Regions from separate parts of the Metabacillus sp. GQ13 genome, predicted to be linked through region 3. Evidence: riboswitches for the same ligand, from Rfam matches in the RefSeq annotation. Region 3 holds a riboswitch; each other region holds the start of a gene.
What was found. A riboswitch is a leader RNA that binds a small molecule or an ion and turns the genes downstream of it on or off. The one in region 3 is predicted to bind cobalamin.
Positions count from the first base shown of each region.

Region 1: it holds a riboswitch for cobalamin, as region 3 does, so the genes downstream of both, AC6CHR_RS11755 (ABC transporter substrate-binding protein) here and AC6CHR_RS15610 (ribonucleotide reductase N-terminal alpha domain-containing protein) in region 3, are expected to answer to the same signal.
Region 2: it holds a riboswitch for cobalamin, as region 3 does, so the genes downstream of both, AC6CHR_RS17725 (DUF4430 domain-containing protein) here and AC6CHR_RS15610 (ribonucleotide reductase N-terminal alpha domain-containing protein) in region 3, are expected to answer to the same signal.
Region 4: it holds a riboswitch for cobalamin, as region 3 does, so the genes downstream of both, metE (5-methyltetrahydropteroyltriglutamate--homocysteine S-methyltransferase) here and AC6CHR_RS15610 (ribonucleotide reductase N-terminal alpha domain-containing protein) in region 3, are expected to answer to the same signal.

Region 1 is NZ_JCAXET010000008.1:111,013-119,319, forward strand. Features, by position in the region: gene AC6CHR_RS11740 (cobyrinic acid a,c-diamide synthase CobB) at 1-1,265, shown strand, start outside; gene AC6CHR_RS11745 (cobyric acid synthase) at 1,258-2,787, shown strand; gene cobT (nicotinate-nucleotide--dimethylbenzimidazole phosphoribosyltransferase) at 2,777-3,838, shown strand; cobalamin riboswitch at 3,908-4,106, shown strand; gene AC6CHR_RS11755 (ABC transporter substrate-binding protein) at 4,400-5,341, shown strand; gene AC6CHR_RS11760 (FecCD family ABC transporter permease) at 5,304-6,368, shown strand; gene AC6CHR_RS11765 (adenosylcobinamide amidohydrolase) at 6,371-7,837, shown strand; gene cbiB (adenosylcobinamide-phosphate synthase CbiB) at 7,834-8,307, shown strand, end outside.
Region 2 is NZ_JCAXET010000014.1:103,960-112,266, reverse strand. Features, by position in the region: gene AC6CHR_RS17735 (nuclease-related domain-containing protein) at 697-1,635, shown strand; gene AC6CHR_RS17730 (coiled-coil domain-containing protein) at 1,968-3,266, shown strand; cobalamin riboswitch at 3,505-3,691, shown strand; gene AC6CHR_RS17725 (DUF4430 domain-containing protein) at 3,826-5,898, shown strand; gene AC6CHR_RS17720 (DUF4430 domain-containing protein) at 6,011-6,889, shown strand; gene AC6CHR_RS17715 (energy-coupling factor transporter transmembrane component T) at 6,889-7,776, shown strand; gene AC6CHR_RS17710 (ABC transporter ATP-binding protein) at 7,749-8,307, shown strand, end outside.
Region 3 is NZ_JCAXET010000012.1:36,445-44,751, reverse strand. Features, by position in the region: gene AC6CHR_RS15645 (hypothetical protein) at 40-162, shown strand; gene AC6CHR_RS15640 (YbjQ family protein) at 436-756, opposite strand; gene AC6CHR_RS15635 (hypothetical protein) at 737-940, opposite strand; gene AC6CHR_RS15630 (hypothetical protein) at 1,209-1,529, shown strand; gene AC6CHR_RS15625 (universal stress protein) at 1,876-2,382, shown strand; gene AC6CHR_RS15620 (protoglobin domain-containing protein) at 2,511-3,806, shown strand; gene nhaC (Na+/H+ antiporter NhaC) at 4,157-5,539, shown strand; cobalamin riboswitch at 5,736-5,914, shown strand; gene AC6CHR_RS15610 (ribonucleotide reductase N-terminal alpha domain-containing protein) at 6,057-6,938, shown strand; partial or broken gene AC6CHR_RS15605 (ribonucleoside-diphosphate reductase subunit alpha) at 7,232-8,307, shown strand, end outside.
Region 4 is NZ_JCAXET010000001.1:214,804-223,110, reverse strand. Features, by position in the region: gene yicI (alpha-xylosidase) at 1-1,889, shown strand, start outside; gene AC6CHR_RS01145 (DEAD/DEAH box helicase) at 2,160-3,455, shown strand; gene AC6CHR_RS01140 (hypothetical protein) at 3,660-3,782, opposite strand; gene AC6CHR_RS01135 (hypothetical protein) at 3,942-4,313, opposite strand; gene AC6CHR_RS01130 (STM3941 family protein) at 4,642-5,175, opposite strand; cobalamin riboswitch at 5,495-5,684, shown strand; gene metE (5-methyltetrahydropteroyltriglutamate--homocysteine S-methyltransferase) at 5,857-8,145, shown strand.

The DNA of each region.
Region 1 (8,307 bases), on a different contig from region 3:
TTAAATGTGGTCCGGATTACATAGATACAAGTTTTCATACGGCTGTCACCGAAAGACCTTCTCGTAATATAGATAGCTGGATGTTTTCTAAGAATGTGATGAAAGAGATATTTGTAAATGGAAGTAACCGAGCTGACATTTCGATTATCGAAGGCGTAATGGGTTTATATGACGGCAGGACAGCTACCTCAAATGAAGGGACAACTGCAGAGATTAGTATTCTCTTAGATTCTCCTATTGTTTTAGTGATTGATTGCAGTCTAATGGCAAGAAGTGCTGCAGCGATTGTTAAAGGGTACCAACTTTTAGATGATCGAGTCAAAATTGTCGGTGTAATTGCAAACAAAGTCGGAAGCATAGGACATTACCAAATCATTAAAGCTGCGATTGAACAAGAATGCGCTATACCAGTATGTGGCTATTTATTAAATGATTCCAAGGTTACTATGCCAGAAAGACACTTAGGGCTTGTTCCATTAACGGAGAGTAGTAATGTAAAAAGTCTGTTCTCTAAATTAGCTAAGCTAGTTGAAGAGACAATAAATGTCGAACAAATAATAGAGCTTAGTAAGAGTAAGCCGCTAGCCGTTGATGTCTCAGATTCTATTTTCATTAAACAACCTACAAATGGGCTGAAGATCGCCATCGCTAAAGATCAAGCATTTAATTTTTATTATCAAGAAAACATAGAACTAATCGAAGCATATGGAGCAGAGTGCCTTTACTTTTCACCTTTGAGAAGCGAAGCGATACCAATAGAGGCAGACGGTCTATACATTGGTGGTGGATTTCCTGAACAATTTTTAGAAGAATTGTCTAAGCAAGTAGCCGTTAACCATTCGATTAAACAAAGAATAGAGAATGGTTTACCAACGATAGCTGAATGTGGTGGATTTATGTATTTGGCAGAATCAATTGAAACAAAGGAAGAAGATCATTATCAAATGGTCGGAGTTATACCTGGGTCGATTAAAATGGAGAACAGTTTGCAAGGCATTGGATACAGGGAAATCACGGGACAAACGGGAAACTACTTGTTTACCAATGACCAAACAGCCCGAGGACATGAGTTTCACTACTCATCTTTCAACCCGAAGGAGATTACAATGTCTGCATATCATACAATCGGAGTATTTGGAGAATGTGTTGAAGGGGTCATAACGAATAATGTGATAGCTGGATATACCCATATTCATTTTGCCTCATGTCCAAAGCTCGTCGAAAACTTCTTAAATAAATGTTTAGAGATGAAGAATAATGAGTGAATATAAAGCGAAACCCATCATGGTACAAGGAACACATTCAGATGCAGGTAAAAGTATTTTAGTGACAGCATTGTGCAGGATTTTTACACAGGATGGATATCATACTGCACCATTTAAATCTCAAAATATGTCACTGAATTCATATATTACGATAGACGGGAAAGAGATTGGTAGGGCACAAGGTATTCAAGCAGAAGCAGCAGAGATTCATGCCACGACAGATATGAATCCAATTCTGATTAAACCTACGGGTGAATCTAATGCACAAATCGTTGTTCATGGAAAACCACTAAAAAATATCGAAGCATATACCTATAGAAGTGATTACTATGATACGGCAAAAAAGGTAATAAAAAAATCGTATGATCAGTTAGCTTCTACATATGAGAGAATAGTGATTGAAGGTGCTGGGAGTCCCGCTGAGGTCAATCTAAATGATCGAGAACTAGTCAATATGAGTGTTGCTAAAATGGCAGATGCTCCCGTCATTATCGTTGGAGATATTGACAAAGGAGGCGTATTTGCAAGTCTCGTTGGGACACTACAACTGCTTGATCCAAAAGACCGCGATCGTGTAGTTGGCGTGATCATCAATAAATTCCGTGGTGATCTCTCGTTACTTGAACCAGGATTAACATGGTTTGAAAATTACACAGGTAAGCCAGTATTGGGAGTTGTTTCTTTTCTGAATGACTTGCTAATCGACGCAGAGGATTCACTAAGTCTAGCGAATTACAGTTTTCAAAAAAATCAACATAAAGAGTTGGATATTGCGATACTTAATCTTCCTAAAATTTCAAACTTCACTGATTTCGATCCTTTACATTATGAAAAGGATTGCCATGTGCGGTTTGTAGATCATGCCCATCAATTAGAACAACCAGATGTGATCATCCTTCCAGGAAGCAAAAACACAATAGAAGATCTGATATACTTAAAACAAAAAGGCTTAGATCAAGAAATTGTTCAAGCTCATCAAAATGGAGCACTTATCTTTGGAATTTGTGGAGGATACCAAATGCTTGGTGATTTAATTGAGGATCCCTTTCAAGTTGAAACAAATATCAACTATGTAGACGGGTTGAAGCTCCTTCCATTACATACCACACTATCAAAAGAAAAGATAACCGTTCGATCAGAAGGAACACTAACCTTATTTGGTAAAGAGATAGACGTTACCGGATATGAAATTCATATGGGTTTAACCAGTCATCTAGAAGATTTGCAAACGCTCATTGAATTATCCGATCGAGTAGATGGTAGTAAAAATCAATCGGAAACATGTATCGGAACATATTTTCATGGTGTTTTTCACAATGACCTTTTCAAAGAACATTTTTTAAATCACATACGAAAACGTAAATCGCTTAAGCCACTTCTAAATAGGAAGTCATATGAAACTAGACGATTAAGTGAATATAATCGATTAGCAGATCATGTAAGAGAAGCGATAGATATAGAGAAACTATCTGAAATGATTAATAATTATCATAGAAAAGAGAGAGAAATCGATGAATCTTAATGACATTAAAAAAACGTTACAAGCGATAGAACCACTTAACAATGAAAAAATGAAAGAAGCCGAAGAATACATTAATACCTTGACGAAACCAATTGGCAGTTTAGGGAAATTAGAAGAATTAGCTATCCAACTTTCAGGGATTACTCATCAAGTCTTTCCAGAGGTGACCCGTCCCGGCATATTGGTATTTGCCGCGGATCACGGAATTAGTGACATGGGCGTATCGGCTTTTCCTAAGGAAGTTACGATCCAAATGGTACATAATTTCTTGAATGGTGGCGCAGCGATCAATGTCTTTGCAAAGCAAATCGATGCGATTTTAAAAATTGTTGATATCGGAATTGCCGAGGATATAGATCATCAATACTTGCTACAAAATAAGGTGAAACACGGTACAGATAACTTCTATGAAAAAAATTCGATGTCAGTGGAGGAGGCAAACCAGGCAATCCTTGTTGGAATGGAAACTGCACAATTGGTCATTGATAAAGGAGCAAAGAGTCTAATTGTTGGTGAAATGGGCATTGGGAATTCAACAACTGCTGCTGCTATTGCTTCTGTTATAACAGGTTGTTCTGTTGAGGATGCAGTAGGAATTGGAACAGGAATAACCGATGAAAGTAGACAAAGAAAGGTCTCTATCATAACAGATGCGTTAGAAAAAAGAAATCCAGATCCTAGCGACGCAATCGATATATTATCGAAAATAGGTGGACTTGAAATCGCTGGGATGGTCGGAGCAATCATAAAAGCTGCTGAACAAAGGATTCCAATTATATTAGACGGATTCATTTGTACGTCTGCTGCGTTGTTAGCTGTTCTACTCGAGGAAAAGGTAAAGGAATATTTGATTGCAGGACATATTTCACAAGAACCAGGCCATTTCCATGCTTTGTCCCATTTATCTAAGTCGCCATTATTAAATCTAGATTTGAGATTAGGTGAAGGCACTGGCGCTGCTCTTTCGTTTCCGTTACTAGAGGCGGCAACTCAAATGGTTAAAGGAATGGCAACGTTTGATTCAGCAGGCGTTGCAAATAAACGCGAATAAACGCGGAATCTTGTCGTTTTTTCATTTACTTGACTACAATAATCTACTATAATAATCATTGTCACAAAAATTGAATAGTCAATAATAGGTCCTTACAAATGAAAATTTTAAGGGTAAAAGGGAAGTTATGGTGAAAATCCAACGCGGTCCCGCCACTGTAAACGTTGAATGAAGCTTACATAATCCACTGCATCCTTATTGGATCCGGGAAGGAAAGCGATCATGTTGATGCGTGAGCCAGGAGACCTGCCTATTATGTTGTTGAAGTATCCTTCGTGGAAAAGGATGCCTTTAAAGTATCCGATGTTTGATTTGTGCAATTCAATCGTATACCCTAAAACAACTTACGCCTATTCCATGAGAAGAGGCGTTTTTTCTTTATAGGAACAACAGCGACTAGACAAAAAACAATAGTAATGTTTTCTTCAATTATAGGACAGTTTACAGTACATAGATCTTGCCACCTTATTGGGAAGACTTACTATTATTAAAAATGGGGAGTTGAAAAGATTGACAGGAACAAAGAAAAAATGGTTTTTGCTAAACCTACTGTTTGCATTAATGGTCGTTTTCACAATTGGTTGTAGCGCAACAGAGGAGAAAGAAAAAGACGGAGTCAGTAAGGTGGAAACTAAGGACACAAATGAAACAAATAGTGAACAAGCATTTCCAGTAACTGTCGTAGATGGTAGTGGGGACGAGGTTACAATCGATTCAGAACCGGAAACAATCGTATCTTTCATTCCAAGTAATACGGAAATTACTTTTGCCTTAGGTCAAGGAGAAAAGCTAGTTGGGGTTGATGACTTCAGTAATTATCCAGCTGAGGTTGAAGCGATTGAAAAAGTAGGCGGTCAGGAAATAAATGTAGAAAAAGTCTTAGCATTACAACCAGATCTTATCTTGGTTACAAATTTCCATCACGAAAATAATCAGGATATCTTAAAGCAATTTAAAGAAGCAGGAAGTGATGTTCTTGTTGTGGGAGATGCTGCATCTTTAGATGATGTCTATGAAACAATTACCTTAGTGGGTGAAGTAGTTGGTGCAACAGGTGAAGCCGAAAAAATGATAGCTGATATGAAAAGTCGTTTGAGCGAGATATCTGAAAAGGCTAAAGAGGTAACGGAGAAGAAACGCGTATGGGTTGAAGTTTCCCCGGCACCAGATATTTTTACAACTGGTCAAAATACATTCATGCATGAAATGTTAGAAACAATCAATGCTATAAATACTGCCGGTGAGCAAACAGGCTGGGTTAAGATGACAGAAGAAGAGATAGTTACATTGAATCCAGATGTCATCATTACCACTTATGGGTATTATGTTGAAAATCCTTCAGAACAAGTATTAAACCGTGCAGGCTGGGGAGAAGTACCCGCAATTAAAAATGAACAAGTTTTTGATGTTGAAAATGATATGGTGACAAGACCTGGGCCAAGACTAATTGATGGAGTTGAGACGCTTGCAAAACTCATTTATCCGGACGTTTTTGGCGAATAAAATTTTATGGGTGTATCTTTTAAGCGGAGGGTTTGTACTTAGTACAGCTCTCCTTGGTTTATTTATTAGTAGTGTTCACTATCCGATTCCGGTCATAATTGACACGATTACATCAAATTTGTTTAACCAGACCATTTTTAATAAAACGATTCCTGATGTCGCAGAAAGAATTATTTGGGAAATTCGTTTACCACGTGTACTATTGGCATTCTTTGTAGGTGCAGCTCTTTCACTTGCAGGTGCAGCTTTTCAAGGACTCCTCAGAAACCCGCTCGCTGATCCTTATACAATTGGTGTTTCTTCAGGTGCTTCTTTAGGGGCTGTTAGTGTCCTTTATTTTCAGTTATCATTTACCTTTTTAGGTGGATATACGTTACCTGTGATTGCGATTTTATGTGGATTCTTGACGATGGTCATGGTTTTTGCTGTTACTCATTTTGCTAATCGCAAGTTATCTATTGAGACCATTATTTTGGCAGGGATTATTGTCAGCTCATTTTTAGGAGCAGTTATTTCGCTTATCATTTCGTTAAGCTCACGCGAAGATACAGGTCAGATCCTCTATTGGTTAATGGGGAATATCGGAATGAGAGGCTGGAGTCATGTTAAATTAATCATTCCCTTCTTTCTAATCGGTTCCTTTTTGTTACTTGTCCGTTCGCGAGAATTAAATGCCTTTGCACTTGGTGAAGAATCTGCAGAACACTTAGGTGTAAATGTCCAACACGGAAAAATATACATCTTAGTCGGAGCGTCTTTACTGACAGGTGCAGCAGTTGCTGTATCTGGTGCAATTGGTTTTGTAGGTTTGGTCATTCCTCATTTTATCAGATTAGTAGTTGGCCCGAATCATAAGCTTGTTTTACCGCTCTCAATGTTGGTTGGTGGAGGATATCTCATCTTAGCTGATCTAATCGCAAGAACGATTATTGCACCAAGTGAATTACCAATCGGCGTCATTACCGCATTAATTGGAGCACCTATCTTTGGGTTATTATTAATAAAAGAACGCGTTGGAAGGGGATAAACATGATTGACATAAAAAACCTTTCTGGTGGTTATCAGCAAAAAATGATTATTCACGATTTATCGCTTACGATTGAAACAAGTCATTTCTACGCGATAATCGGTCCAAATGGAAGCGGTAAAACAACGCTGATAAAATTATTAACAGGAGTGTTACCATCTCAAAAAGGTACAATTTCTATCTTTAATCAATCTCTACGTGATTTATCGACTCAAGCACGTGCCAAAATGATGGCTGTTTTATCACAGGAAGTCCAAATTGACTTTGACTTTTTAGTCGAAGAAATAGTTTTATTAGGAAGATATCCTCACCAAAAAGGGATAATCAAACACATTTCTAAAAGAGATTATCAAATCGTCGAAGAGGTTATGAAGCAAACGAATGTTTTACAATTTCGCAAGCAGCCTTTTAACAAATTAAGTGGTGGGGAAAAACAACGGGTATTATTAGCAAAAGCCTTGGCTCAAGAACCGAAGATCCTCTTTTTAGATGAGCCAACAAATCATTTAGATATTAAGCATACAGTCGAAATGTTGCTCCAAATTAAAGACTACCAACGTAAGCACCAATTAACGATAGTTGCGATTCTGCATGATTTAAATACAGCAGCCCTTTTTGCGGATAAAGTTGTTCTTATGAACGAAGGGAAAATCATAGAATCCAGTGATCTCTCGGTATTGCAAAAGGAAGATCAACTTCAAGAAGTGTATGAAGTGGCAATCAAAAATATCCAACACCCTGTAGTGCCAAAACCACAAATTACCGTTGTTCCTTATCACGTAGCAACTATGCTAAATAAAGAAATGAATTTTGCGATAAAACAAACGGAACACTTTATACATATTGGATTTAATCATCCATTAAGAACAATTTCAAATAGCGTTCTTGGTGATGGTCTTACTTGGTGTAATCATTTTTGTAATTTCCATGTAGATAAAGATTATCATAGTAGCGACCCAAAGAAAGATATTATTAATTGGCTAGAACTAGTGAAAATAAGTGAGCATAATACAGTAGGTATGATGACGGCAGCTATCCTTCAAGATAGGAGTATTGTTCACGAAGAAAAAGAAGGGGTAGAGATTTTAGTTGTCACTACAGCCGGTGTTGGTAATGCAGTTGATATTACTGATCATTCCCGAATCACTACAAGCTTTCAAATTGGCACGGTAAATATCATGGTCTTCCTCAATGCTCATTTAACAGATGGTGCACTAGTGAATGCGATCCAATCTGCTACTGAGGCAAAGACAAAAGCATTTCATGATTTACAGATTAAAGATCCTCACAGCCAAACGGTTGCTACAGGAACATCAACAGATAGTACGCTTATTGCTACGACACAACTTGGAGAACTAACACCTTATGCAGGTTCAGGAACTGTGATTGGAAAGGCAATAGGGATAACCGTATATAAAACAATAATAGAAGCGGTAACTAACAATAAGATTCGATGTGAAAAGCAATGACAACTGTGATTGTTTTTTATTTTTATGTAATCCTAGCTGCCATTATCCTTGATTTATTAATTGGTGATCCAAGGTGGCTACCCCATCCAGTCATTATTATAGGCAAGGTGATTAGTAAAGTTGAGAAAACCTTAAATAGTGGGAAGTTACGTAAACTTAAAGGCACCATGTTAACAATTATGATTGTAATCGGAACATTTATTTGTATGAAAATGATTTTATCAATTGCCGGATTAATCCATCCATTTGTCGCTTTATTTATTGAGATCTATTTCATCTCAACAACGATTGCTATTAAAGGTTTACAGAGAGCTGCAAAGGATGTTGCGATACCTTTAAAAAATAAGGATTTACCGTTAGCACGAAAAAAGCTAAGTTATATTGTGGGTCGTGATACCGAAGATTTGCCAACCCAGGAAGTCGTACGTGGAACGGTAGAAACAGTAGCTGAGAATACAGTTGATGCGATT
Region 2 (8,307 bases), on a different contig from region 3:
AAAATGGATGAGACGGCTCAAAATAAGGGAGTGGTTCAATAAAGAGTAGAAGTGGTTCAATAAAAGGGAAAAGTGGTTCAATTCCGGAGGTTTGTGGTTCAAAAAAGTGACAGAGACGCCTCAAAATAAGGGAGTGGTTCAATAAAGAGTAGAAGTGGTTCAATAAAAGGGAAAAGTGGTTCAATTCCGGAGGTTAGTGGTTCAAAAAAGTGACAGAGACGCCTCAAAATAGGGGAGTGGTTCAATAAAAAGTGGAAGTGGTTCAATAAAAGGGAAAAGTGGTTCAATTCCGGAGGTTAGTGGTTCAAAAAAGTGGATGAGGCGGCTCAAAATAAGGGAGTGGTTCAATAAAAAGTGGAAGTGGTTCAATAAAAGGGAAAAGTGGTTCAATTCCGGAGGTTAGTGGTTCAAAAAAATGGATGAGACGGCTCAAAATAAGGGAGTGGTTCAATAAAGAGTAGAAGTGGTTCAATAAAAGGGAAAAGTGGTTCAATTCCGGAGGTTAGTGGTTCAAAAAAGTAGAAGAGGCGGCTCAAAATAAGGGAGTGGTTCAATTCCGCCGTAAAAAGTGAGAAACCGGCTCAGTAAAAAATGTTCAAACAAATCAATGAATGTAGAAGGAACCTTCACTTTTTTACCGAATAGGTATCATGAACTATACTACTAATAGATAAGAGGTGGATCTCCTTGATTATTATGGAAAGAAGAAAGTCTTTGAAACTACAAAAGGTAGAGGTGATTTTACGAAGGTTACGGAAGGCGCATGCAAGTTTCCCTATGCTCGAACATGATCATGCGAAGATGTTGGCTGGATACAAAGGTGAAAAGTCAATTGATTATTTTTTGAGTTATATCAACGAAGATTACTATATTTTCAACAATATAAGATTGTCAGATAGGAATTATTTTTTTCAGATTGATTCACTTATTATTTCTCCGTTTTTCATATGTATTCTTGAGGTGAAAAACATTGCGGGTACAATATTTTTCGATGATGTATTTGATCAAATGATTCGATCGATAGATGGTAAGGATGAAGGGTTTTCTAGTCCTGTAATTCAAGTGAGAAGACAGAGAGACCATCTTAAACATTGGTTAGTAGAGCAGAAGTTTCTCCCTATCCCAGTAGAAACCCTTATCGTAATTAGTAACCCATCTACGATTATAAAATCCTCCAAAACAGATTATCCTCAGGTTATTCACAGTGCTAATATACCACTCGAAATTAAACGATTGGAAGCGAAATATAATAAAAAAATAATCCCTAAACAATCGCTAAAAAAACTAGCAGGACTTCTCGTTGAATTGAATACAGAAGATGATACCAACGTATTATCTCTATACAAAATTGAAAGGAAGGAAATAGTTACAGGTGTTCAATGTCAAAATTGCGGCAATTTTGATTCAGTGCGAAGACAAGGTTTTTGGCGATGTTCCATTTGTACTCATAAATCAAAGTATGCACATATTCAAAGTTTAGAAGACTATAAACTTATATTCGGTGAAAAGATAACTAACCAAAAACTCCGTTCGTTTCTCCACATAACCTCAAGAACAACTGCTACTAAATTGCTCCGAAGTTTAAATTATAGTCATGAAGGAAAAACGAAGGATCGATTTTACATTATAGAATAATGGGTGTCTTCTTTTCTAATAGTGCGACCAGCATGATAACTAATCCAATCATCCACAAATTCATCCATTACTGGTAATCATAATTAATCTATGATAAAGTTGAAATTGTGGTTTTTTTGGGAATTAGGAGTTACTAGTTATATTTGAAATATAATTGTAATATTATAAACACATATTTGTCACTTTTTGATGATATACTACTAATTGTGGCTAATATAAGCAAATAGTAGTATAAAACAAGAATTGTTAGGGGTTACATAGTTACATAGATAGAAAGAGAATATGTAATTGCAAGAGAGAATTTGTACAAGAATGGAAAGTAGGGGAAGAGAATGTCGAAAAAGAAACTAGTAATCATGAACTTAGCTGTCATGATTGGATTAGGTAGTTCATTTGCTATTCCTTCGGCTAAGGCTGAAAGTCTAACTGAAGTTCAAACACAACGTTCACAGGTTCAAGCCGAAATGGCTAACGCAGATAAAGAACTTAAGGCTGTACAAGAGGAACTTGCAAATTTAAATGCTCAGGTTAAACGTGTTGACGAAGCAGTAGCTGAAAACAACAAAAAAATGGAGCAAACTAAGAAAGATATTGCTGTTGCTAATACAGATATTAGTAAAATGGAAGAAGAAATCGCAGTTTTAGAAGAGACAATTAAAAAAAGAACAGATATCTTAAAGCAACGCGCTATTTCATACCAACATAGCGGGGGAAGTGTTGACTACTTTGATGTATTAGTTGGTTCTTCTAGTTTCAGTGATTTTTTAAACCGAGCAATTGCAGTCGGAAAAATAGTAGAAGCAGATAGTGAGCTTTTAAAGCAGCTTGAAACGGATGAAAATGTTTTAAATGAAACGAAGGCTTCTAAGGTTCAAAAACTTGCAGATCTTACAGATATGAAAACAGAGTTAGAAGGTATGCAGACAATTGTCTTAGAACAAAAAGCACAAAATGATCAATTGAAAGAACAGCTTAAGAATGAAGAATCTGCTAACTTAGCTGCTAAGACTAGTTTACAACAAAAAGATAGTGATCTTGCAACACAAGAAACTAGCTTACAACAAAGCACACAATCTACTTCTGTAGAACTAACAAGTGGAAATAGTGTCGACTCTAACAACTCAAACTCTAGTAATAGTAATAGTAATAGTAATAGTAATAGTAATAGTAATAGTAATGATAAAAATAATAGTAGTAGTAATAATAGCGCTAAGATCGCATCAACACCTGTAAATCCTAATGGTACAGTTAGTGATCTTATCTCTGCTGGTTATAAGTATATTGGTAATTCTGTTTATGACTTTGGTGGAGGAAGAAATGCTTCTGATATAGCGGCTGGCAGATTTGATTGCTCTGGTTTTGTTGCTTGGGCATATTCAACTGTTGGAGTGAATGTAGGAGCAAGTACTAGTGCATTGAGAAATACAGGAACAAGAGTATCAGCTAGTGATATGCAACCTGGTGATATGGTTTTCTTTAATACCTATAAAACCGATGGACATGTTGGTATCTATATGGGTGGAGGAAAATTCATCGGTTCACAAAGTTCAACAGGTGTAGCTATAGCTAATATGTCTAGTGGATACTGGGCTGATAAATTTAGCGGGCGTGTTATGCGTGTGAAATTATAATAGTATCTGGAGCTGGCTTACGAGTCAGCTCTTTTTTGTTGGATTTTTTTAAAAAAAGATGTTGCCACTTCATGATAGGTGTTTACTAGTTTATTCCCCCCTATTTAACGAATGAAACGTAAAACTGCCTATTCTTTAATAATATTGGAGCTTCACGTGAATTTCAAAATAGTTACCAACAATTTGTTACAAATCTTGACAGTATTTTCATTGTAGCCTATGATTAAATCAACTTAATTAAATTAAATAAAAAATAGGTTGATAGATTGAGCAAGTCTATCATTAAAAGGGAAGTCGGTGTTAGTCCGACGCGGTCCCGCCACTGTAATTGGGAGCTCATTACAATATGCCACTGTTTAATATGGGAAGGCTGTAATAGAGTGTTGATCATAAGCCAGGAGACCTGCCTGTTTGACATTACCATTAACTCTACGCGGATAGGGATGGTGTTTGGACACGGGTCTCTCATTTATAATGAATAAACTTGTTGAAAGCACATCTCTGCATTGGGGTGTGCTTTTTTATTTAAGTTATATACAAAATGAGGGGGCTTTATATTTTGAAGATTCGTAACATGTCACAACGAATTATTGCACTTTTTACTATTTTATTATTGGTTACTTTTCAAGTAGCTACATTTTTTCCACAGCAGGTTGATGCTGCTTTAGCAAACGGAGTAACTATATCGGTTGAGGATCAAGACGGAAATAAGATATATCCATTAAAAGCACTAGAAATAGAAGAGGCCCAAACAGCTTTGGATCTTATTAAAGAGATAAATGAACAACTAGGAAAAGAATATTTTAACTATTCAGTACATGAGGAATTTGGTGCTTTTATTAATAGTATAGGAGACATCACTCCTGAAGGTGATAAATACTGGGGATTCATTGTAAATGGAGAGGAAGCATCAGTAGGAGTCTCTCAATTTCAGCTAACAAACGGTGACAATATCCGCTTTAAACTAATTGAGTGGCCTTCTAAAAAGGTAAATGTAAAGGTTTCAGCAAAAGATGGTGATAGTAAGCAAATCATTGATAAAACAGTACAGGTCGTTGAAGGATCTAGTGCTTATGATGCACTGAAATTAGCTGGTGAAAATGCAAAGGTTAAAGTAGATACGTCGATTGACCAGACTTATTTTGCTTTTATTAATAATATTGGTGACAAATCGTTAGGAGAAAATGATTATTGGAGCACGTCAATTAATGATGGATATATGTCAGAGGGGTTATCCGCTTATATCGTAAAAGAGGGAGACCAACTAGGTCTTGAGGTAACAACATGGATACCACCAACTGAACCAACTGAAGAAGACGAACCGACACCTGACACAGATAATAAACCTTCTGTAGATGAGGAAGTGACTACGCCAGATCCAAGTCAAACTCCTGAAGCAGTGATTCAACAGGTAACGGAAGCTATTCAAACAGCGACACAGTATGTTGCGAAGAATAATAGTGATGATTTTTCAATAGTGGCACTAAAAGCAGCTGGAGGAAAGATCCCTTTACAATACACAGAGAAAATCAAAAACAATCTTATAACCAATGAAGGTTATTTCAGAAATGTCACAGATTATGAACGAACTGTCCTTGGTCTAACAGCAGCTGGAGAGGACGCAACAGACTTTGCAGGTTATAATCTAATCGAAAAAATATATTCAAATGAGAGAATGACCAATCAAGGTAACAATGGAGTTATCTACGCGTTGCTTGCTTATGATAGCGGGAATTATCTTGTGCCAGATGATGCAGAATGGACAAGAGAACGTCTAGTAAATTACTTATTAGATGTGCAATTAGAAGATGGTAGTTGGTCACTATTTGGTTCGACTCCAAGTGCTGATATTACCGGGATGGCCCTGGCTGCATTAGCTCCATATAAAGAGCAAGCGACTGTGCAAGCGGCAATTGATAAAGCAGTAGAATGGATTGCTAGTAATCAAGATCCTACAGGTGGTTTTAGTAGTGATTTTAATGGTGGTGAGTCCAGTGAGACAACTGCACAAATTATTATCGGACTTTCTACAGTCGACGAAAATCCAACTGGGGAACGTTTTACGAAGCGAGCAGACGAGGGAACAAACGCAAGAAATTCCTCAACTTCAGAGGGAGTAAACCTTATTCAGCATCTGTTAACATTTAAGCAATCAGATGGTGGCTTTGCTCATCTTATTGGTGATGGCTCAAACGGAATGGCTAGTACGCAAGCTCTTTTAGCTTTAGCTGCATATGATCGGATAGGAGAAGGATCAATCTATCAATTTATACCTGCAGAAAGCGAAGAGGATCCAATAGATGAAGAAAAACCACCAGCAGGAAACGAAGAGGATCCAATAGATGAAGAAAAACCACAAGTACCAGGAAACGAAGAGAATTCATTAGATGAAGAAGAACCATCAGCAATTCCTGATCAAAATCCAGGTAATAAAAATGTAACACCAATCATAGAAACACCAGAAACACTTCAGGTTATTCCAGTTAATAATAAAGAAACTGAAAAAGCTCAAGGAAAGCAGCTACCTGATACAGCAACACCATACTTTAATATGGTAGCAGCTGGAGGGACGCTGCTTGTCATTGGATCATCTATATTCGTATACGCAACTAGACGTCAAACGAATAACTAAGTGAAATGAGGCTGAATCAAAGGACCGACCCTACTAACAACATGTCTGTGGGTACAGTACTTTGACAGCCTCGTTTTCCTATTTAAAAATCTAGCTAGGAGAGTGTTAAAGGATGCGAATGCTGAAAGTGATGCTATATGCGTTACTGGTCGTTTTTTTCATGTTAACAGGATGTGAAAAGGATGAAATTGTTCCAGTAGCTGAACCTGCGAAAGAAGTTAGTGATTCCGCATTGGATATTTCATCAGCTGATAGAGAGCAACAAAGCTCAAAAGCGACTGAAGGACCGACGAAAGCTACAGATAGCGATAAGGTAGTGGCAGACGAACAAAAGAAACAAAACAGTAGTCAAACTGAATCAACAACAAAATCAACTACCTCTAGTGAGGAAAAGGCACCAAACAAAAACCTTTCTACTGATAAAGCGAATTCCGGTACAGACAATGAAGAAAAGTCAACAACGAATAAAACGAACACAACAAACAGTTCAGCAAATAAAACCGCTATTAAAACGGAAGAAAAGGATACAAATCATACACCACCTGCTACACAGGAAAAGCAGACGAACTCGACTGCCAAACCAAATACTGAATCAAAAGCGAAGGAAAAAGAGCAACCAACAAAAACAACTCCTCCACCAAAGAAAGAAGTCCAAGCCAAAACGGTGACTGTAACGGTTGTTGGGGATCAGCAGGTAGGGACGATTTTACCGACAACAAAGGTTGAATTAAAGGATGGTAATACGGTGTTAGATGTAACCTTATCAATACTTAAGCAAAAAGGTGTTCCAGTAAGTGTTAGAGGAAGCGGGACAGGTGCTTATGTTGAGGGAATTGCCAATTTATTTGAATTTGATCGTGGACCTTTAAGTGGTTGGCTTGTCAAACGCAATGGGACGCTTCTTGATCGAAGTTCAGGTGCTGTAGAAGTTAAAAATGGTGACTCCGTTCAATGGATTTATACGACTGATTACGAAAAGGATACAAATTAATGACAAGAGGAATTCATTCCTTTCATCCAATTGTTTGTTTCCTTTATTACATGGGAGCAACTGCACTGGTCATGCTTTATAAGCATCCGGTGTTTTTGGTGATTGGTGCAATGATACTCATCCTTTTTAATATTCAGTTAGACAAAGGAAAGTCCCTGAAAAACTGGTTTAAAATGTTGGTCTTTATTTCTGCCTTTTTCTTGATTATCAATCCTTTGTTCAATCATCGAGGTACCCATATTTTATTTTATCTTCATTATAATCCCATCATGCTTGAAGCAGTGATCATCGGTTTGATATCAGCAATTTCTATTTTTACGATTATGATGTTATTCACTTCCTATAATCTCGTGATCACAGCGGATAAATTTTTGTTTTTGTTTTCAAGGTGGCTACCACAGTGGGCATTGTTAACGATGCTTTCGATGAGATTTGTTCCGCTTTTAAAAAGAAGACTACAAGAGATCGAAACTGTTCAAAAAGCAAAGGGGCTTACAGTTACTGAAGGTAAAATCAAAGAACGGGCTAAAAATGGCATTTTACTTGTGCAGATTTTATTAACCTGGTCACTTGAGGAGGCGATCCAAACTGCCGATTCAATGGCTGCACGAGGCTATGGGATCATGAAACGTAGTAAGTATACACCTTATAAGATGATTATGCGGGATTGGCTCACGATTATTTACCTCGTTATTCTGATTGCGATTGGGATAGGGGGGTGGTGGTTAGGCGATGGAGTTTTGAGCGTTTACCCGGTATTAGAAACAATGTATATACAAGGCAGGGAATGGTTTTATTTACTGATCTTTATGCTGTATATGGGATCGCCGCTTATCATTGAAGGAAGGGAGGTCCTCCTATGGCATTCTTGGAGACGAATCGTTTAAGCTTTACTTATCCAGAAGAAAAAAGGAGCGTCTTAAAGGATGTATCGTTTACTGTTGAACAAGGTGAGTTCATTCTCCTATGTGGTCCCTCTGGAAGCGGAAAATCAACCTTATTACGGTTGATAAAAAGAGAAATAGCTCCACATGGTACCTGCCATGGGGACATTTATATAGAAGGTCATCTCTTAACAGCTTTGTCCGCTCTGCAATCAGCAAAGGATATAGGGATGGTTTTTCAGGATCCTGAGAATCAAATTGTCATGGACAATGTTTTAGAAGAGCTAATATTTGGTATGGAGAATATGGGGGCTTCAACGGAGGAGATGAGGAAGCGTGTTGCTGAAATCGTCCACTTTTTTGGCTTAGAGGAATTGCTAGAACGAAAAACGCATGAGCTATCTGGTGGTCAAAAGCAATTAGTTAATTTAGCCTCGGTGCTATTACTAGAGCCAAAGCTATTATTACTTGACGAACCAACTGCACAATTAGATCCAGTTGCAGCGAGGGAATTTATTGGCATGCTTAAGACAA
Region 3 (8,307 bases):
TTATTTATGTTCGTTTGAAACTAAAAAGGGGCGATCGTTATGTTTGATGCTATTGATTGGAAGCTCGTTGGCTTTGTTGGCTATACTTTGTTCCATGAATACGTGGTTTATATACGGTTTCCACAGATGTACTATTGGGAAGAACAAAAGCGCAAGCTCTAAATCGATCACTTAAGTTGCCTACTTTTGTATCCTCTATTACCATTTCTTTTTTACATGTCTATTCTCTCTATATAAAGTCATTTACCTTAAAGAATTGTGAGTGTAGTGTTTGAGAAATTGCCTTTTCTTTCTTCAAATTCGCCATTATTGTTGATTTTTCCCTTTTACAAGCTTATTGACTAAGCATTCAATAATAACGAATATCCCACAATCATTTAAACACACTTCTCTCATTAAAAAAGGTCTTAGACTAATGTCTGAGACCTTTAATCCTTATTCTTCTTCAATCAAAACAGCTGTCCCATATGCGATGATTTCAGACGCATTTTGCATGACAGCTGAAGACTGTATCCTCATACAAACAATCGCATTTGCACCCTTCCCCTTGGCATCTTCGACCATTCTCCCAATCGCCTTTTGTCTTGCCTCTTCCATCATTTCTGTATATTCCTTGATCTCCCCACCGACAATTGTCTTTAACCCCGCCATTAAATCTCTTCCTATATGTTTCGATTGAACTGTACTACCTTTTACAAATCCCTTGTACTCCTTTGACTCTCTACCTGGTACTGAATCAGTAGTCACGATAATCATTCTTCTCATCCTCTCTCTTCTCATCAATCCTAGATTTTATAAATGTAATAAGTAATACAAGTAACGAGAAAAAATAAAGAACAAAAAAGATCAGCGCAATTTTTATTTTAATAAACAAGAAGATAATTCCGATAATCTGAGTGAAGACTGCAGTAATCATACTTATGTACTTTACCTTATCCATCTCCAACTTCCTTTCTTGTTCCCTATCTTTACTATATCTCCTTTAGTAAAAAAGATGAATATTTTTTCTTGATTTTCTTTTTTTAAATGAATAAACATCGGGTTTTATTGCTAGCACCACTTCAAGTAGAGATAGTAATTGACTTTCAAAGACTAATAAATAATTAGTGACTATTTAACTATTTTTACATCAACATGTTTTTCAATTGTGGTAAAGAGGTATGTAAAGAATAACTTAAAACAATCATTCGATAATTGGAGGTAAAACGATGACTAATAAATTATTGACAATTAACCTACGTATTTCAAAGCAATTAAGAATTGATCAAATATTAAAAATAAATCAAGTAGCAAAATCATATGAAGGGAAAATTTACCTTCTTACTAAAAATAAGAATGTTGTTGATTCTGCAAAATTCTCTAAATTAATTACATATTTATTAACAGTAAACACAGGACAGGCTTTAAATTTACTAATTGATGGTCCTTTTCCGAAACAACAATTAGAAAAAATTGAAGAAATCACTTCACCAACAGCAATTAAGAAACGTGAACTTGGATTACATCCTGCTATGAAAGTTAAGCTTTAATTAGATTAATATATAAATGAGTGATCTTCAGGGAGGTGTTACCATGGTACGAACAATACTATTAATTGTAGGAGCAATCGTTGTCATATCTTTTTTAGTTAATTTGATTTTTTAATCAGGCACTTTTCTAAATTGAAGCTATCTCCAAAGGGGTATTAGAGGCATTTAGCGAAAAGAGCACGAAGATATAGTTAAAACGTGTACATTAGTACGTTGTACGGAAAACAACAATTTTTCCGAAAACAGCCTTTAATTATTTCCGAATAAAAAAAATACTTGAATTCAGATTAGAAGATGATTTTATAGGGTATTAAATAACATCAAAGCTTTTGAAGGGATGATGAAAATGCAAACATTTCAACACTTAGTAGTAGCTTTTGATGAAACTGAGGATAGTAAAGAGGCGCTTAAGTTAGGAATTGATATGTCGCAACAGTTACACTCAGAAATTTCAGTTGTTCACATTCAAAAAGATGGTCCATTTAAAGAAGATTCAGCTACCGAAAACCTGGTATTAATAAGCCCTACTAGTAGTCATCCTACAGATGAAGTGAGAAATTATCCAATTGTACCTGAACCTAGAAATGTAATAGATGGAACAGAACATGATAAAAAAACGATGGCATTAAAAAGTGAAGCTAGACGAATATTAGATCTAAATAATGTAAAAGGTAACGTGAATATTTTATACGGCGAACCCTCTGAAGCAATTGTTTCTTATGCAACAGATCATCATGCTGATCTCATTATCGTAGGTAGTCGCAATATGAACGGCTTAAAACGGTTAATATTTGGTAGTGTTAGTGAAAAAGTCTCGCAACGATCCAATATCCCTGTTTTAATCGCAAAATAACCTTTTAAAAAAAGTAGACAGTATAAATTGTCTACTTTTTTTATATCTAAACAGAAAAACCATTCAATTTATCAAATACTAGTCGATATACCTAGTAGATAGTAAATTCTAAACAAGGGGATTAATGAATGGGTATTCTTTCTTTTAAAAAGGAAAAAAAACAACCAGCAGCACCGAAGGATCTTTTAAATCAGATTGTCTTAAAGGTCGATGAACCTTCACTAAAAAAGCAAATTCAAATGATTGGTCTTACAACCGATGATTTACTGTTATCGCTTAAACTTCAACCTTATATAGAGGCTAATATCGAGGAAATCGTGAATGCATTTTACGCTTCCTTTGAATCAGACTTGGGACTAATAGATATTATTAACACATATAGCTCTGTAGATCGTTTAAAATCAACCTTAAAAAAACATACGTTAAGCATGTTTGATGGAAGCTTTACTCCTGAAGACGTTAGTCGTATTAGAAGAATCGCTCATATCCATGTAAAAATAGGACTAGAAGCTAACTGGTATATGGCAGCATTTCAACCACTTTTAGCGTCAGTTATTCAAACTGTAGAGCCACATCTCCAAACAAAGCATGAGCTATTAAAAGTAATCCATAGTTTAACAAAACTTTTCAACCTAGAACAGCAAATTGTCATTGCAGCCTATGAAACTGAATATGCACAAGTACGAGCAGCCATTGAACGAGAGAAGGATCAGACCCGAGCTGAAGTAAATCAATTAGCCATACAATTAGCGAACGCAAGTGAAGATACCAATGCGTTTGTTCAAGAAATACTGGCTCACTCAAAGGAAATTGCATCATACTCTATCGATCACCTAGAAGTTGCATCAACAGCAGAAAGCCAAGCCACTAGTGGTAAAGTTGATCTTGAAAAACAAAATGAGTTAATGAACTTTATTGAAACAAGTACTGTCGAAATTTTAAAACAAATGGAATCATTGGAACAAACATCAGAAAAAATTAATCATGTTGTCTCAATCGTTACCTCTATAGCTGAACAAACGAATTTATTAGCTTTAAATGCAGCCATTGAATCAGCTAGAGCTGGTGAGTACGGTAAGGGATTTGCAGTTGTTGCAAGTGAAGTTCGTAAACTTGCTGAGGAAACAAAAAATTCAGTCCAAGGTGTATCTAGTTTAATTTTGAATATTCATAGCCAAATTGATAGTATGTCTACCGCAATTAGCAATGTAGCTGAATTAACGACTAAAGGCACAACACAAATGAGTGATATGAATTCATTTTTTGATACGATTCTAGAATTCATGAATAATAACAAACAGCAAAGTGAAAAAGCAAAATCTGATTTGATGAACTTTACAAATGTTATTAATGATGTCTCTAAAGCAATTACTCAAATTGCAGAAACATCAGATAGCTTAAAGGATATCGCTGAAACAATGTAATAAATTCCAATACCTTTGTATTTGTATTACCAAATACAACAAGTGAAGACTGACTATGGTCTCTACTTGTTGTATTTTTCTATGACTTTATCACTTGATGGATATACTATTGACTTCCCTCTTTTCGTATCCATCTGCCGAATACCTCACTCCTTTACACACCCTGTTCACAACCAATTATCCTGTAAGATTATCGTTTTCCACTGTCTAAATCAAACTTATAATTGACATAAATTATTAGCCTGATATAATATTTTTGTACCCTAAAGCATAAAAGCGTTTAAGTATTAACGTTTTTAAAATTCAATTAGTATATAACTGACAGTAAAGTAGAATAAAGGAGCAAATATATGTCTACCCCCAAAAAAGCCTTTCATTTTAAAGAGGCTCTATTTATATTAGTGATGATTTTAGTCATCATCTATTCTAGTTTGTTTATTCTTAAAACAGAACCACATATTGCATTATTAAATTGTTTGGTGTCTATTTCAATCCTTGGCTTACTGAAGGGTTATCCGTGGAAAAAGTTAGAAGACGGAATAATCAAAGGGATTCAAAGTGGAATACAACCAATTATTATTTTAGCCTTAATCGGGATTCTCATTGGAGCATGGATGAGTAGTGGCACAATACCAACTGTAATGGTATATGCTTTAACAATTATTAATCCTAGTTACTTACTGATCACATCGCTATTTTCTTGTATGGTTATATCAAGTCTTGTTGGTAGCTCGTTCACTACTGTCAGTACAGTCGGTGTCGCCCTTATGGGTGCTGGTATGGCAGTTGGCTTACCAGTTGAGTGGGTTGCCGGTGCCATTATTTCAGGTGCTTGCTTTGGAGATAAAATGTCTCCGATGTCTGATACAACAAATTTTGCATCTGGTGTTTCTTCCGTTGAATTGTTCACTCACATTCGCCATATGACAAAAACAACGATCCCAAGCATTCTCATTACAACCGTTGTATTCTTTATTCTGGGTCGGATGGCACCGATTCAATCATCATCAATTACAGAAATGACAAACATGATAACAATCATTGAAGGTACTATAAATGTTAGTCCTTTAACTTTACTTTCACCGCTTTTAGTTATTATATTGGCTATTCGAAAAATCCCGGTTATCCCAGCACTAATCATGGGAATCATAACTGCAGGTGTAACAGCATTAAGTATACAAGGAATACAATTAACACAATTTTTCCAAGTATTACAGAATGGTACATCCTTCTCAATCGCAAACGAGCAGGTTGTAAATATGATGAATCGGGGTGGACTGCAATCGATGATGTGGTCAATTTCACTCATTTTGATTGCTTTTGCATTTGGCGGTCTATTAGATGTACTGAAAATCATTCCAACGCTGTTAACTGGATTGATTGAGCGAGTTCATACTAAAGGGCAACTAATTCTATCAACTGCTACATCCTCATTAGGGATTAACCTATTAACAGGTGAACAATACTTATCGATTCTTATTCCAGGGCAATCATTCAAAATCTTATATGACAAGATGAAGATCGAACGGAAATATATGTCACGTACGCTCGAAGATGCAGGTACATTAATTAATCCTTTAATACCCTGGGGAGTTAGTGGTGCGTTCTTTGCACAAACACTTGGGGTATCTGTAGTTGACTTCTTACCTTTTGCATTCTTTTTATACTTGTCATTACTATTTTCTATTCTTTACGGGTTTTTTGGCAAAGATAAGACACCGAAAGAAATCTAACTGTTTTAAGTTAGATTTCTTTTTTTCGTTATTTTGTGCTTATATAGATCGTAACCCTCCACACTAACTTATCGAATATGATAAATTTCGACAAATAGAAAGTATTGGTTGATTAATTCACTTATCTGCTTTATCATTTAAATAGAAGTTATTTACCTATATGTTGATATTTCAATAAACACCAAAACTATATATTGTATTTTTGCAAGATTAGGCGCCTATTGGGCTGAAAAGGGAATCTGGTGTAAATCCAGAACTGTCCCCGCAACTGTAAGTGTGACGAACTGAGTTAACCACTGTACAATTCTTTGTATGGGAAGGGCTCATAGTAGGATGAACACAAGTCAGGAGACCTACCTAACGCTTGCGAAAGTTTCAATTTCTTCGGGGACTGAGAAGATGAAACGACGGAAAGCCAGTATGGATTTCTCCATTTCTCTCCTACTCTCCTTAATCTGTCGTTTTCTCCACTCATCCCCGAGCGGTTTTTACAAAAAAACGATGGAGGCTCTTTATTATGAGTATAACAACTGCACCTACTATTATTGACGATAATGGACAAGAAACATTTGATTCAAACAAACTTACAACGTTTATTCTGTCTATTCATCAGCATTTCCCTTCCTTACCTATAGATGATTATTTACATAGAATCCATAGTACTATTCTCCAAAGAGATTCGTACACATCAGAACAACTCACTAATTTACTTATATTAGAAGGATTATCTAATATTACTGAACAGGAACCCGACTGGACCTACTTTTGTGCCCAACTTTATTTAACAAAGCTTTATAAAGAAGCTGCTACTAACAGAGGTTATGATAACAAACAAAAATATGGTAGTTTTAACGATCTAATTAATCAATTAGTTTCAAAGGGGCTCTACCACTCTAAAATTTTAGATCAATATTCTATATTGGAAATTGAAGAGATTGGGGGATATATCCAACCAAATAGGGATCGTTTATTTACTTATATAGGCATTCGCACGTTAGCTGATCGTTACTTAGCTCGTGATTTTTCAAAGCAAACATTTGAATTACCACAAGAACGATTCCTACTCATCGCCATGACGTTAATGGCCAACGAGAATAAAGACAATCGCCTTGAGCTTATTAAGCAATCATATTGGGCAATGAGTAATCTATATATGACAGTAGCAACTCCTACTCTATCGAATGCTGGAAAGCCTATTGGCCAATTATCTAGTTGTTTTATCGATACGATTGATGATAGTTTACAAGGAATATTTGATAGTAATACAGATATTGCCAATCTTTCTAAATCTGGAGGAGGTATAGGCGCATATTTTGGGAAAATAAGAAGCCGCGGTAGTGATATTAAAGGCTTTAAAGGTGTTTCATCAGGGGTTAAAGGTAGCCCTCTTGTGGCGTAAGTTACAAGTAATAAAGGTGGTCAAATGCGGGAAACTCCGAGTATCTCAACGTAGGATACCATGCAGTAATGACATGGCGCTCCCTAAAAAACCGCGAGTGCGGATAATCTGCAGCCGAGCTTCCTATTTGTAGGAAGAAGGTTCAACGACTAAGTAGTTATATAAGTGATTATATAATTCGAACCACCTATCCACTTTCAGAAACAATAAAAAGTGGATAAAGATATAGTCTGTTCTGTGCAGCGATGTATAGAGGTAGGCAGAAATGACCTATCCCCCTAAGTGAACATATAGGGAGTAACAATAAAAGTATTCCATGGATGAAACAACTTAATAACACAGCCGTAAGTGTCGACCAACTTGGACAACGTAAAGGAGCCATTGCGATTTATTTAGATGTCTGGCATAAAGATATCTTTTCATTCCTAGATTCAAAACTTAATAATGGTGACGAACGCATGCGTACCCATGACTTATTCACAGGCGTATGTATCCCAGATATCTTCATGAAACAAGTAGAAGCTCGTGACGATTGGTATTTATTTGACCCACATGAGGTTTACCAAGTTATGGGGTATCATATTGAGGACTTTTACGATGAAGAAAAAGGAAATGGTAGTTTCAGTCAAAAATATTGGGAATGTGTCAATAATGAAGCACTTTCCAAAGAGAAAGTCCCCGCTATTGAAGTCATGAAACGAATTATGATTAGTCAATTAGAAGCTGGAACACCCTATATGTTCTATCGTGATGAAGTTAACAGACAAAATACTAACTCTCATAAAGGCATGATTTACTGTAGCAATCTCTGTACTGAAATCACACAAAATCAGAGTGCAACGACAGTAGAAAATCAATATACAGAGGATGGGAAAATCATCACTGTTAAAACACCAGGAGATTTTGTTGTGTGCAACCTCTCCTCTATTAACCTTGCAAAGGCAGTAACAGATGACGTGTTAGAAAAACTCATCCCCATTCAAGTAAGAATGTTAGACAATGTTATCGATTTAAATACAATACCAGTTCTTCAAGCTAGACTAACCAATGAGAAATATAGATCAATTGGTTTAGGTACATTCGGTTGGCATCACTTACTTGCATTAGAGGGGATTGCTTGGGAAAGTGAAGAAGCGGTTGACCGCTGTGATAAGCTCTATGAAAAAATCGCTTATTATACAATTAAGGCTTCTTTACAATTAGCAAAAGAAAAAGGTTCTTACCCTGCATTTGATGGCTCTGAGTGGGATACTGGTTTATATTTTGATAAACGTGGATACCTGTCTTCGACAAGCCCATTCGATTGGGATCTAGTAAAAGAAGAAACCCAACAATACGGAATTCGTAATGGCTATTTAATGGCTGTAGC
Region 4 (8,307 bases), on a different contig from region 3:
AACAAGTATATATGCGTGAACAGCTAGAATTGGCTCCAGGTGAATATGTATATGGACTTGGTGAACGATTTACACCATTCATTAAAAACGGCCAAGTTGTTGATATTTGGAATAAAGACGGCGGGACTAGTTCAGAACAATCCTATAAAAATATCCCATTTTACTTAACAAATAAAAACTACGGTGTGTTTGTTAACCATCCAGAGCTTGTCTCTTTTGAAGTTGGCTCTGAGCACGTATCTAAAGTGCAATTTAGCGTACCTGGCCAGAAGTTAGATTATTATATTATTGGTGGAGCTTCTATGAAAGGAGTACTAGAAAACTATACAACTTTAACAGGAAAACCGGCATTGCCTCCATCTTGGACATTTGGATTGTGGCTTTCAACTTCGTTTACAACGAACTATGATGAAGCAACTGTCAACCAGTTTGTTGATGGAATGGCAGAACGTGATCTACCATTACGTGTTTTCCATTTTGATTGTTTCTGGATGAAAGAATTCCATTGGAGTAATTTTGAGTGGGACGACAGCATTTTCCCAGAACCAGAGGAAATGTTACAGCGTTTGAAATCAAAAGGATTAAACATTTGTGTATGGATTAATCCCTATATTGCTCAAAGATCACATTTATTTGATGAAGGTGTCGAAAATGGTTACTTCCTTAAAAGGGAAAACGGAGATGTGTGGCAATGGGACCTATGGCAACCAGGCATGGCCATTGTCGATTTTACAAATCCAGAAGCATGTGAATGGTATGCTAGTAAACTTCGTCGCTTAGTGGATATGGGTGTCGACTCATTTAAAACAGACTTTGGTGAAAGAATTCCGACAGATGTGGTCTACCATGATGGTTCAGATCCGATGAAAATGCATAACTACTACACCTTCCTATACAACAAGATTGTCTTTGAAGTGCTGGAAGAAAAGCGTGGAAAAGGAGAAGCAGTCCTTTTTGCTCGTTCAGCAACGGCTGGAGGACAACAATTTCCAGTTCACTGGGGTGGTGATTGCACTGCTACTTTTGCTTCAATGGCTGAAAGTTTGCGTGGTGGTCTTTCATTAGGTATGTCTGGTTTTGGCTATTGGAGTCATGACATCGGTGGGTTTGAAAGCAATGGGACAGCAGATGTTTATAAACGTTGGATTGCTTTTGGCCTATTATCGAGTCATAGCCGATTACATGGAAGTCGTTCATATCGTGTGCCGTGGCTTTATGATGAAGAAGCAGTAGATGTTTTAAGATCCTTCACTAAATTAAAATCTCGCTTAATGCCTTACTTATTCAATATGGCAAAGGAATCGTCAAGTAAAGGGATTCCGATGATGAGACCGATGATTTTAGAATTTACGGAGGATCCAACATGTGATCAATTGGATCGTCAATATATGTTGGGAGATTCATTATTAGTTTCTCCAATATTTAATGAACAAGGAAAAGCAAATTACTACTTACCTAAAGGTAATTGGACAAACTTTATCAGCGGTGAAAAGGTCGAAGGTGGTACTTGGCATAACGAATATCATGGTTATGAAAGTGTGCCGTTATTTGCTCGAGAAAACTCCGTCATAGCTGTCGGTAATGTTGATGATAAACCAGATTACGACTATGCAGATCAGATCCAATATCAATTATTTGAACTAGAAGAAGGTGGGGTTGCTAGTACGACTATTTCTTCTGATCAAGGTGATTATAATATCGATTTCAAAGCTACTCGTCAATCGAATATTATTACGATCAATGTAGAAGGTGCAACAAAACCTTGGACTGTGCAATTACGAGGGATTGAAACGATTGTATCCGTACAAGGTGGAAAAGTAACATCACATGCATTAGGAATAATTGTAAGTCCAGAAAGTTCAAAAGGTGCAATACAAATCCGTTTATAAACCTGGTAAACCAGTCTTAGTAATCTGAGACTGGTTTTTTCATGTCCATTTATCACGAAAACCAAACATTTTATGAAAAATATCATCTTTATCATTATCCTATGAGATTTAAAGGTTATAATTAAATTCCCACTGTTAAATACTAATCAATATGCTATAGTTAATAGGCATTTATGTCTAAACTAAAAATTACCTCTACTGACATTGAATAGTTACTACATCCATTTTAATTAGACTAAGATACAATAATAGAAAAGAGAAGTGATCATTTTGCCCGATTTTTTACAACTTGGCATACGAAAAGAAATATACCATACATTAAAATCATTAGGACTTACGACTCCAACACCTATCCAAGAAAAAACAATCCCATCCGTGTTGGAAGGAAAGGATATCATTGCCCAGGCTCAAACAGGAACTGGGAAGACACTAGCTTTTGTGCTACCGATTCTAGAAAAGCTTGATGTGAATAATCCTGAAATCCAAGCTCTTATTTTAACGCCTACCCGTGAATTAGCCCAACAAATTACGAAAGAAATCAAAAAAATGATTGAGAATATAGAGGGAGCTCAAGTATTAGCTGTTTATGGGGGTCAAGACGTTAATCATCAATTAAAAAAATTAAAAGGTGCACAGCATATTGTCGTGGCAACTCCTGGACGGTTGCTAGACCATATACGCCGTAATACAGTTGACCTTTCTACTGTTCAAAAGCTTGTTTTAGATGAAGCAGATCAAATGCTTCATATGGGTTTTCTTCCGGAAGTAGATGATATCATTTTTGAAACATTATCTACACGGCAAACAATGCTTTTTTCTGCGACAATGCCTAATGAAATTCGTTCACTCGCTAAAAAGTACATGATAGACCCAGAGAATATTCAAGTAAAGGCAAAACAAATTACAGTTGACGAAATTAAACAAATTGTAGTTGAAACAACTGACCGAAGAAAGCAGGCGACACTTCTGCATTTATTGGAAGAACAGCGTCCATTTCTTGGAATCATTTTTTGTCGGACGAAAATCCGTGCTAAAAAGCTTCAAGAAGCACTTATTACTAGTGGATACGAATCGGATGAGCTTCATGGTGATTTAACACAATCAAAACGTGAAAAGGCAATGAAACGATTTCGTGAAGCGAAAACACAGTTTTTAGTTGCTACAGATGTTGCAGCAAGGGGTCTTGATGTAGAAGGTGTTACCCATGTATTTAACTATGATATTCCACATGATGTAGAAAGTTACGTCCATCGGATTGGTCGAACAGGTCGTGCTGGTGGTGACGGTGTTGCATATACTTTAGTTGCTCCAAAAGATTTAGATTTCTTACGAATGATTGAAAAGGGAATAAATCAAACATTAGAAAAACAAGTCATTAAAGGAATAAGTGTTCCAGATAAAGAAGATTATCAAGAAGAGAGAGCCGAGGAAATTAAAAAGTCTAGACGTCCTGCAACCAGAGACAATCTCAGAAGAAATCATTCAAATTCTTCATCAAGACCCAAAAGGGATGATAATAGATCTAAAAATCAATCAGGTCCTCAAGGTAGACGAAGAACTCGATAGAACAAAGAGATGTATCTGTTCAGCACGAACATGGTAGCTAACTTTTTCTAGGTAGACCCACTGGAGATGGATGTTTACCGTTTTCTATACTTCAAAAATCAAAACTATGAAAAAGGTGAGAGGATGATATCCTCTCACCTTTTGTAATGGGAGTGTATAATGTTAGCCTTTTTCGATATAAAACAACCCTTGCAAAAACAATCTTTATTTTTGTAGATCTTTCTTAGTCAGTTCACTTCGAATGTTAATTTCCTTTGAAAATTCAGTATCTTGCTTATTCTTCGGGTATTTATTTTTACGTTCACGATTATCGTTTTTATTTGTCATTTTGCAGGCCCCCTCTCTTTTTCAATACGTTTATTTTTCTCAAATAAGAGGGGATTATTAGTCATTTCTAGAAATTTTTGCGGACATATAGTCTGTGAATGTAAATAGCCTAACCTAACTAATTATCATGTCAACTCAGCTAGAATCTTAAGAGAGAGCCTAAAATCCACTTTCGCCAGGCGTAAATGGTAAATCTAATTTTTTCTCTACATCTCGTAAACGTTGATTTAAGCGATTTAGTCTACGTGTATGCTGCTGATTTGTGCGGATAAATTCACTGTTTAGTCTGGTGACTTCTTTATTTAAGCGGTTATGTTCTCGATTTTGCCTTTTTAATTCTTCATTTAGACGTGTAAGTTCCCGAGTTTGTCGCTCATTTTGATTCTCAACGGCAGTAACCCTTCGCTCAAGCCCAGTGGGTTGTCTATTTGTTTCAAAAGGCATTTGTTGATGAAAGGAAGAATATTGTGGATAATGTATTTGATCTTGTTGTGATACATCATAATAATAATGATGATGATATGGATTCATAAAGGAACACTCCTTAGTTTGAAAAGTGATGAGACCATATAAGTTTATGTAGGTTTTAGTGGAGTGTAACGGCATATGTCTAGTTATTTAAAAGTAGTTAATTATTTTTGAAGTGGAGATCGTAGTATAAACAATAACAGATGAGCCCGTCGCCCCCGTTGTTAAATGAAGAAATAGGAAAGTAAAGTAATCACAGCGGCTATTATTTCTCGGGAAACCGCAGATAATTACATTTTACTACATAATAAGCCATGTTGGTGACGAATTTTATAACAAGGTCTAATGAATGTTGAGATGTTTGTTTTTTCTCGTACTCATTCACTTACTTTTACTGTTCATCACTTTGATCCTCATCATCAGGAACAAAGAAAGCAACTTCATATTTCATTAAGATATCAATTAACTGCTCTTTTTCCTTCAAATAGTTTAATGAAAAACTAAAAGCGGGGAAGCCAGTCTTTTGGTTAATCTTCGCCATCATTTTACTATTCTTAGGTAATTGTTCGATAAAACGCTCTTCGTCTTTAAGTACGATAGCTAGAAATCTAATGGTTTTATGTTGATAGGGTAGGAATCCTTCAATATCATCCCAACGAACAAAGCCAAGTTTAAGAGGACCATTTAGTGTTATTCCAGAAGGACTAACAGAAATGAACGGATCGATCCCGAATAGTTGCTTTCCAATCATATATGTGCACCATACAAATAGGATCAAACTTAGGCTAAAAAAAATAGCGATTAGAGAAACACCGTCGGATAGAAGCATATTAATTGTAAATACTAGAAAAGCGGAAGTGAAAATAAGCATGATGAAAAAAGCACTAAACGTTTTTATTTTCGACATATAAAAATTTTCTTCCATTTGGACTCCTCCAGGTTATATGTAAGCTGTTTTTAGGCTATTTCTTTATGTTTGTTGCTATTCTCATTGTCATAGAAACCTGAAAAAACCCTTTAATCTATAATTATACCACATAATTAACAAAAATTAACTGATATATCTAAAATAGGAAGAATGCTTATAACGTTTCAGGATAATTACATAACACCTTATATACAATAATATTATTATGTAAACAAATGATACCTGATAACTAGTTTGATAAAAATTAGGAGAAAACTCTTGATAAAACATTCAAAATGATTTATTGTAAGTCACAAGCTTTAATTATTTAAAATTTAATAATGTTCAGTCAATAGGTGTTAAAAGTAAATCACTTTTAACTTAAAAGGGAAGTTCGGTGAAAAACCGACACGGTCGCGCCACTGTTAAGGGGAGCTTGATTACAATCCACTGTTTCAACTAGAAATGGGAAGGGATATTAAGTGATGAACCTAAGTCAGGAGACCTGCCTGTTGTATGCACTTATTACCTACGCGAAATAGGGAGGAGTGGTGGTCATATGTTGAAACCATTTAATATTCATTTCAACTCTAGTTAACTATGCCTATCGTTCGTCTCTCTTATTGTCCCATAGAGAGGCTTTTTTTAATGGGAAAAAATAGTTTAAAACTTTAGTTACATAGAAAAGGAGTTCCTCAAATGACAATTAAAAGTTCAAATATCGGGTACCCAAGAATTGGTGAGAATCGCGAATGGAAAAAAGTATTAGAATTATTTTGGTCACAGCAAATAAATGAAGAACAATTTCATAATGAAATGGAACAAATCCGTTTAACACATTTAAGTAAACAACATGAAAAAGGAATCGATCTCATTCCTGTTGGAGATTTTAGTTATTATGATCATGTTTTAGATACAGCATCAATGTTTGGATTAATTCCAGAACGATTTAAAACTATAGCTCAGACGTTTTCTTTAAACCAATATTTCGAGATCGCGAGAGGAAGTAAGGGGAAAATAGCTTCTGAAATGACGAAATGGTTTAATACAAATTACCATTATATTGTTCCTGAGTTAAAAGAAGCACAGCCTAAATTAGTAGATAATCGATTATTACGCTTGTTTTTAGAGGCTAAGGAAAAGCTAAACATTATAGGGAAACCTGTTATATTAGGTCCGATTACCTTATTATCGATTTCAAAAGGCTTTGATGGTCAAAAGCGATCTGAGCTACTAAACTCTCTTGTCCCACTTTATATCGAAGTGTTTAATCAACTTAAGGAAGCTGGGGCAGAATGGATTCAAATAGATGAACCTATTCTTGTTAAAAATGTGGACAAGGAAATCATCAATGAATTTAAGGACGTTTATTCAGCGTTTCATGATGGTGTGAAGGATGTAAATCTTATTCTTCAAACCTATTTTGAGAGCATTGAATTTTATGAAGAAATTATTCAGTTACCTGTACAGGGAATTGGTGTTGATTTTGTACACGATGAAGGCGTCAGTGTTATCAATTTAGAAAAACATGGTTTCCCTAGTGATAAAGTTCTTTTTGCTGGAGTCATCGACGGGCGTAATATTTGGAAATCTAACCTGACGGATAAGTCAAAACTTGTAAAAGAGATATTGGAATTTGTTGATGAAAATCATTTAGTGGTTCAACCGTCTTGTAGTTTGTTACATGTTCCCGTGACCATAAACAGTGAACAGCAATTAGAATCTCAAGTGAAGGGTTCTTTAGCATTTGCGGATGAAAAGTTAAGCGAAGTTGTGATGCTAACGAGGTATTTAAATGAGGAAATTAAGATGAATGAACTTGATAAGTATGATCAAGCTATACACTCAATTAAACATTCATTCTATCGTAATGTAAAAAATGTTCATGAAGCAATGCACAATATTAAATCTTATTCTTCTTCAAGAATAAGTGTCGAAAAACGGAAGGAATTACACTCAGCTAAATGGAATCTACCTATACTTCCTACTACAACGATTGGTAGCTTTCCTCAAACAAAGGAAGTTCGAAAACAGCGGTTGAAGTGGAGAAAAGGGGAGTTAACGTCTGAACAATATGAGCAGTATATTCAGAAAGAAATAAAGAAATGGATTGATATTCAAGAAGACCTAGGATTAGATGTTCTTGTTCATGGAGAATTTGAACGAACAGATATGGTTGAGTTTTTTGGTGAAAAGCTTGAAGGTGTTGCAATTACCAAATTTGGTTGGGTTCAGTCTTATGGCTCCCGATGTGTGAAACCACCAGTTATTTTCGGTGATGTTTACTGTCTTGGAAACATGACCGTGAAGGAAACAGTCTATGCACAAACCTTAACTAAAAAGCCTGTAAAGGGAATGCTAACCGGCCCTGTAACCATTATTAATTGGTCATTTGTCCGTGATGATATTAGTCGTACTGAAGTATTAAATCATGTAGCTTTAGCAATTCGCAAAGAGGTTGAAGCGCTTGAAGCAAATGGGATTACGATGATTCAAGTAGATGAGGCAGCATTACGAGAAGGACTGCCTTTAAAGGAAGAAAAAACAGAAAGTTATTTACAAGCTGCTGTTCATGCCTTTAAATTGGCGACATCTTCTGTCAATGAAGATACGCAAATTCATACACATATGTGTTATTCGAATTTTGATGATATTATCCATGCTATTGACGCCCTTGATGCAGATGTTATTTCGATCGAGACATCTAGAAGTCATGGAGAATTGATTGCATCCTTTGAAAAACACCATTATAACAAAGGAATTGGTCTAGGAGTATATGATATTCATAGTCCCCGTGTACCTGCATTAGAGGAGATTACACAAAATATGAAACGTGCACTGGAAGTCTTGGATTATCGTGCGTTTTGGGTGAATCCAGATTGTGGCTTGAAAACGAGAGGTGAAGAAGAGACTGTAGCAGCACTAAAAGTTATGGTTAATGCAGCACATGTATACAGAGAAAAAATTCAAGCCGTTGAAACAGTTTAAGTAAAATCGAAGAGAATAGATAAAGGTAAAGGCACTACTACCCTTTGGGGTATGTAGTGTTTTTTCCGTTTTTAAATATATATGTTTAAGGAAGGGCATAAATTTGTATTGGAATAGGATACTGAGCAAGATAAATGAAAGTCTTTTAGATTACAATTAATA